Regions from separate parts of the Kitasatospora sp. NPDC094016 genome, predicted to be linked through region 1. Evidence: predicted binding sites of a transcription regulator. Region 1 holds the regulator's gene; the other holds the start of a gene.
What was found. Region 1 encodes HrcA, which represses chaperone genes, less so after heat shock. Its sites were predicted from a motif close to TTNGCACTCNGNNNNNCNGAGTGCNAA; they were not measured.
Positions count from the first base shown of each region.

Region 2: groES (co-chaperone GroES) is a predicted target of HrcA. The motif match lies at 1,619-1,645, and genes of this name have one in related genera.

Region 1 covers NZ_JBEOUK010000007.1:167,839-171,246, reverse strand. The annotation lists gene pspAB (PspA-associated protein PspAB) at 1-231, opposite strand, end outside; gene htpX (zinc metalloprotease HtpX) at 302-1,222, opposite strand; gene hrcA (heat-inducible transcriptional repressor HrcA) at 1,486-2,520, shown strand; gene dnaJ (molecular chaperone DnaJ) at 2,597-3,408, shown strand, end outside.
Region 2 covers NZ_JBEOUK010000004.1:137,719-141,126, forward strand. The annotation lists gene ABT015_RS05880 (polysaccharide deacetylase family protein) at 1-276, shown strand, start outside; gene ABT015_RS05885 (THUMP-like domain-containing protein) at 302-1,468, opposite strand; gene groES (co-chaperone GroES) at 1,786-2,091, shown strand; gene groL (chaperonin GroEL) at 2,208-3,408, shown strand, end outside.

The DNA.
Region 1 (3,408 bases):
CACCGGGACGCCGCCGCGCTCGGTGTCGGCGTCGAGCAGCGCCCGCACCTGCTGTTCGACCTGGCCGAAGGCCGCGCCCTCGACGGCGGCGAAGCAGACCGAGCCGAGCCCGGTGGGGGTGAACCCGGCCGCGGCCTCCAGGGTGAGGGCGGCGGACGGGACGCCGAACAGCTGGTCGAGGTCGGGCTTGACGGGCTTGGTGCGCCCGAACAGGGTGTCCAGGATTCCCACGGCGGTCCTTTCGGAGGAGGGAGTCGGGAGGAGTCGGGAGGGCCGCAGGAGGGCGGCTGGGGCCGGGGCCTCAGCGGCCGAGCTGCTCGGAGATCTTCGCCAGCTCCGCGAGCCGCTTCTCCAGCGTCGGGTGGGTGGAGAACAGCTGCGAGGCGGTCTCCCGGGCGCTCAGCGCGGGGGCGAAGTAGAAGGCGTTGTAGGGCTGCGCCTGGCGCAGGTCCTTGCTGGGGATGGCGGCGATCTGGCCGGTGACCTTGGTGAGCGCGGAGGCGAGGGCGCTGGGCCGGCCGGTGAGCTGGGCGGCGGCGCGGTCGGCGGCGAGTTCCCGGTAGCGGGACAGGAGCCGGGTGAGCAGGAAGCTGATGGCGTAGACGAGCATCGACACCAGCGGGATGACCAGGGCGACGATGGCCGCGTTCTGGTCGTTGTTGTTGCGGTTGCCGCCCATGAACCCGCCGTACATGGCGATCCGGGTCATGGCCCCGGCGAGGACGCCGAGGAAGCCGGCGATGGTCATCACCGCGACGTCCCGGTGGGCGACGTGGGACAGCTCGTGGGCGAGGACGCCCTCCAGTTCCTCGGGTTCCAGTCGGCGCAGCAGGCCGGTGGTGACGCACACCACGGCGTTCTGCGGGTTGCGGCCGGTGGCGAAGGCGTTCGGCATGTCGTTGTCGGCGACCGCCACCCGGGGTTTGGGCATGTCGGCCAGCGCGCAGAGCCGGTCGATGGTGCCGTGCAGTTGCGGGTACTGCTCAGGGGTCACCTGGTGGGCGCCCATCGCCCGTTCGGTGATCTTGTCGCTGAACCAGAACTGGGCCACGAACAGCCCGCCGGAGATCAGGACGATCAGTGGCCAGGCGCCGCGCAGCAGCACGATCAGCAGACCGGTGAAACCGACGTACAGCAGCCCGATCACGAACATGGTCACGACCATGCGGCCGGTCAGGCCGCGGTCGGGCGCGAAACGGGTGTGCTGGCCCGAGCTCGACATCGCTTGCTCCTCCATTCGCCGTCGTCTTCGATGCTGCCACCCGGACGGCCCCGCGGCACCACCCCCGCGCCGGGAACTGCGGGCAGGATCACTCCGGCCGGGCCGTTCCTGCCGTTGGGCCCGGGCCTTACACTGGCAGGTACGGTTTTGGCACTCACAGGTTCAGAGTGCCAAAGCGGGTGCCGGAGCCGGGATCCTCCCGGAGCGGGCAGCAGCATGCGTGACACGAACGGACAACGTGCGAAGACGGAGGTGTGTGCCCCATGGCCGGTGAGGTTCGCCAGCTGGACGACCGCAAGCTCGCCGTGCTCCGCGCGATCGTCCAGGACTACGTGGGCACCGAGGAGCCGGTCGGCTCCAAGGCCCTGGTGGAGCGGCACAACCTCGGAGTCTCCCCGGCGACCGTGCGCAACGACATGGCGGCGCTGGAGGAGGAGGGCTACATCCACCAGCCGCACACCAGCGCCGGGCGCATCCCCACCGACAAGGGGTACCGCCTGTTCGTCGACAAGCTCGCCGAGGTCAAGCCGATGAGCGCCCCCGAGCGCCGGGCGATCCGGCACTTCCTGGACGGCGCCGTCGACCTGGACGACGTGGTCATGCGGACGGTGCGGCTGCTCGCCCAGCTCACCCGGCAGGTCGCGGTGGTGCAGTACCCCTCGCTGTCGCGGTCCACCGTCCGGCACATCGAGCTGGTGGCGCTGGCCCCGACCAAGGTGATGCTGGTCCTGATCACCAACACCGGCCGGGTCGAGCAGCGGATGGTCGACTGCCCGGGCCCGGTCGGCGAGACGGTCCTGGCGGACCTGCGGGCCCGGATCAACGCGCGGGCCGTCGGCCAGCGGCTGCCGGACGTGCCGGGGTTCCTGGAGGAGCTCCCGGCGGGTTTCGAGCCGCCGGACCGCCCGACCGTCAGCACGGTCCTGGCGACGCTGTTCGAAGCGCTCGCCGAGCAGAACGAGGAGCGGATCATGCTGGCCGGCACGGCCAACCTGACCCGCTTCGGGCACGACTTCCCCCTGACCATCCAGCCGGTGCTGGAAGCCCTGGAGGAGCAGGTCGTCCTGCTCCGCCTCCTGGGTGAGACGGCGGACGCCGCGATGACGGTCCGGATCGGGCGGGAGATCGCCTACGAGGGGCTGAATTCCACCTCGGTGGTGTCGGTCGGTTACGGTTCGGGCGACGAGAGCGTGGCCAAACTGGGTGTGATCGGTCCGACCCGGATGGACTATCCGGGCACAATGGGGGCGGTGCGTGCGGTGGCGCGGTACGTGGGCCAGATCCTGGCCGAGTCGTAGCACAGGCCGCCGTCGGAACCTCTGACGGCGGTGTCCAGTCGCAGCACTACTACAGGCGGAACAAGCGGAGCATTTGGTGGCCACGGACTACTACGCGGTACTCGGCGTCCGACGGGATGCGGGGCAGGACGAGATCAAGAAGGCCTTCCGGCGCCTGGCACGCGAACTGCACCCGGACGTCAACCCGGACCCGAAGACGCAGGAGCGGTTCAAGGAGATCAACGCCGCTTACGAGGTGCTCTCCGACCCGCAGAAGCGCCAGGTCTACGACCTCGGCGGTGACCCGCTCTCGCCGGGCGGCGGGGGCGCGGGCGGCTTCGGCGCGGGCGCGGCCGGATTCGGCTTCTCCGACATCATGGACGCCTTCTTCGGCGCCGCGGCCGGCCAGCGCGGCCCGCGCTCGCGCACCCGGCGCGGCCAGGACGCCATGATCCGGCTGGAGATCACCCTGGAGGAGGCCGCCTTCGGCACCACCAAGGAACTCCAGGTCGACACCGCCGTCACCTGCACCACGTGCAGCGGCGAGGGCGCGGCCCCCGGCACCTCCGCGCAGACCTGCGACATGTGTCGCGGCAGGGGCGAGGTCTCCCAGGTCACCCGGTCGTTCCTGGGCCAGGTCATGACCTCCCGGCCCTGCCCGCAGTGCCAGGGCTTCGGCACCGTCGTGCCGACCCCGTGCCCGGAGTGCGCCGGCGACGGCCGGGTCCGCGCCCGGCGCACCCTGACCGTCAAGATCCCGGCCGGTGTCGACAACGGCACCCGGATCCAGCTGGCCGGCGAGGGCGAGGTCGGCCCCGGCGGCGGCCCGGCCGGCGACCTGTACGTCGAGATCGCCGAGACCACCCACACCGTCTTCCAGCGGCGCGGGGACGACCTGCACTGCACCGT
Region 2 (3,408 bases), on a different contig from region 1:
GGCGCCAACACCCCGACGCTGAACAACTCGGTCCAGCAGTGCGGCCCGCGCGCGATGGTGCTCTGGCGCGAGTCGATGCAGATCCACGACATGCAGTACCAGGCGGCGGACAAGAAGCTGAAGTCCGGAGACATCATCCTGGCGCACTTCCGCGGCCCGAAGGAGCTCAAGGGCGCCACGATGACCCAGATGTTCGGCGACCTGCTGGCCCGGATCCAGGAGCAGGGCTTCTCGGTGGCCCGGCTGGAGGACTACATCCAGGCGCCCGCCTCGTAGTCCGGGCGCCCGCCCCGCAGCCGCCTCAGGCGGGCCGGCCGAGCATCATCAGCGGCCCGTTGTCGGTGCGGCTGAGGATCACCGTGACGGCGTTCGGCCCGGAGGGCTTGAGCTGGCGGCGCAGTTCCTCCGGGGTGATCGCCATCCCGCGCTTCTTGATCACCACCGTGCCGACCCCGCGCTCGCGCAGCAGCGCCTTCAGCCGCTTGATGTGGAACGGCAGCACGTCGGTGAGCTCGAAGGCGTGTGCGTACGGGGTGGCGACCAGCTGGTCCGAGGTCAGGTAGGCGATCTTCGGGTCGATCAGCCGGCCGCCCACCTGCTCGGCCACCTCGGCCACCAGGTGGGCCCGGATCACCGCGCCGTCCGGCTCGTACAGGTAGCGCCCGACCGGGCCGGCCGGCGGGTCGGGCAGGTCGCCGCCGGTGAGGCTGGCGGCCTGCGGCAGCAGGGTGGCGCGGTGCGGGCGGGCGGCCCCGGTGCCGAACCAGAGCACCGCCTCCTTCACGTCGCCGTGGTCGGAGACCCACTCCGCCTCGGCGTCGGCCGGGACGGCCTCGTGCGGGATTCCCGGGGCGACCTTCAGCGCGCCGATCGGGGTCCGGCGGCCGGCCTCGATCGCCCAGGAGAGCGGCGGGGCGTACGCCTCCGGGTCGAACACCCGGCCGCGCGCCGTCCGCCGCGCCGGGTCGGTGAACACCGCGTCGTAGCCGGTGACGTCCACCTCGGCGACGTCCGCGCAGCGCACCCGGACCAGGTCGGACAGGCCCAGCGCGGCCGCGTTGGCGGCGGTGGCGGCGCAGGCCGCCGGGTCCTTGTCGACGGCCAGCACCTCGATCCCGGCCCTGGCCAGCGCCAGCACGTCCCCGCCGATGCCGCAGCACAGGTCGGCCAGCCGGCGGACGCCCAGCTCGGCGAAGCGGCGTGCCCGCCACTCGGCCACGCTGCGCCGGGTGGACTGCTCGACGCCGTTGGGCGTGAAGTACATCAGGTCGGCGTCCGCCCCGAACTTCGCCCGCGCCCGCTGCCGCAGCCGGGCCTGCCCGAAGACCGCCGACACCAGCTCGGCCGGGTGCTCCCGCCGCAGCCTGGTGGCCAGCGCCAGTTCCTCCTCGGGCGTGAACTCGCGCAGTTCGGCGAGCAGGGCCTGGCCCTCGGGGGTCAGCAGGGGCTGGAGGTTCTCGGTGTCCACGGGGCCATTCTGGCGGGTTGGCGGCCCCACCGGCTCCGACGGCCGACGCGGCGGGCGGGGTCGCGGTCCGCGGCGGGAGCCCGCCCGGGGGCGGGTGGTCGCACAGGAGTACGGCTCCGCGCCCGCGGTTCGGGATGCCCGGGCGCGCCGTTGGCACTCTGGTTGACTGAGTGCTAACACCGGCCTATGGTCGTCCTTGGCACTCCCCACTGGGGGAGTGCTAACGCGAAGACGTGTGCCTGACCCCCGCGACGGCAGGCACGCAGGTTCGCTCCTACCCGTTAGAAACCCCGTAATCTCCGAAGGGGAGCTCGGACGTGACCACCAGCAGCAAGGTTGCCATCAAGCCGCTTGAGGACCGCATCGTGGTCCAGCCGCTCGACGCCGAGACCACCACGGCCTCCGGCCTGGTTATCCCGGACACCGCCAAGGAGAAGCCCCAGGAGGGCGTCGTCCTGGCCGTCGGCCCGGGCCGCTTCGAGGACGGCCAGCGTCTGCCGCTCGACGTCGCCGTCGGTGACATCGTCCTGTACTCGAAGTACGGCGGCACCGAGGTGAAGTACCAGGGCGAGGAGTACCTGGTTCTCTCCGCTCGCGACGTTCTCGCCATCATCGAGAAGTAAGTCGTTCCGACCCGCCCCGGATCCGTGTCCCAAGTGACAGGGGCCCGGGGCGTGGTTGTTGGTTCACGTAGTCCGGCGGCCGGTGGGCCGGCCGAAGCCCCGAGGGAATAGGGAACATGGCGAAGATCCTGCAGTTCAACGAGGACGCCCGCCGCTCGCTGGAGCGCGGTGTCAACAAGCTGGCCGACACCGTCAAGGTGACCATCGGCCCCAAGGGCCGCAACGTCGTCATCGACAAGAAGTTCGGCGCCCCGACCATCACCAACGACGGTGTCACCATCGCCCGTGAGGTCGAGCTGGACGACCCGTACGAGAACCTTGGCGCGCAGCTCGTCAAGGAGGTCGCCACCAAGACCAACGACGTCGCGGGTGACGGCACCACCACCGCCACCGTGCTGGCCCAGGCCCTGGTCAACGAGGGTCTGCGCAACGTCGCCGCCGGTGCCGGCCCGGCCGCCCTGAAGAAGGGCATCGACAAGGCCGTCGCCGCCGTCTCCGAGCACCTGCTCTCGGTGGCCCGCGAGATCGAGGGCAAGGACGACGTCGCCGCCGTCGCGTCCCTCTCCGCCCAGGACACCCAGGTCGGCGAGCTGATCGCCGAGGCGATCGACAAGGTCGGCAAGGACGGTGTCATCACCGTCGAGGAGTCGAACACCTTCGGCGTGGAGCTGGACTTCACCGAGGGCATGCAGTTCGACAAGGGCTACCTGTCGCCGTACTTCGTCACCGACGCGGAGCGGCAGGAGGCGGTCCTGGAGGACCCGTACATCCTGATCAACCAGGGCAAGATCTCCTCCATCCAGGAGCTGCTGCCGCTGCTGGAGAAGATCCTCCAGGGCGGTGCCTCCCGGCCGCTGCTGATCATCGCCGAGGACGTCGACGGCGAGGCGCTGTCCACCCTCGTGGTGAACAAGATCCGCGGCACCTTCAACGCGGTCGCCGTCAAGGCCCCGGGCTTCGGCGACCGCCGCAAGGCGATCCTCGGCGACCTGGCCACCCTGACCGGCGGCACGGTCATCTCCGAGGAGGTCGGCCTCAAGCTCGACCAGGTCGGCGTGGACGTGCTGGGCACCGCCCGCCGCGTGACCATCACCAAGGACGAGACCACCGTCGTCGACGGTGCCGGTGACACCGAGGCCGTGGCCGGCCGCGTCGCCCAGATCAAGGGCGAGATCGCCGCCACCGACTCCGACTGGGACCGCGAGAAGCTGCAGGAGCGCCTGGCCAAGCTGGCCGGCGGCGTCTGCGTCATCAAGGTCGGCGCCGCCACCGAGGTGGAGCTGAAGGAGCGCAAGCACCGCCTGGAGGACGCCATCT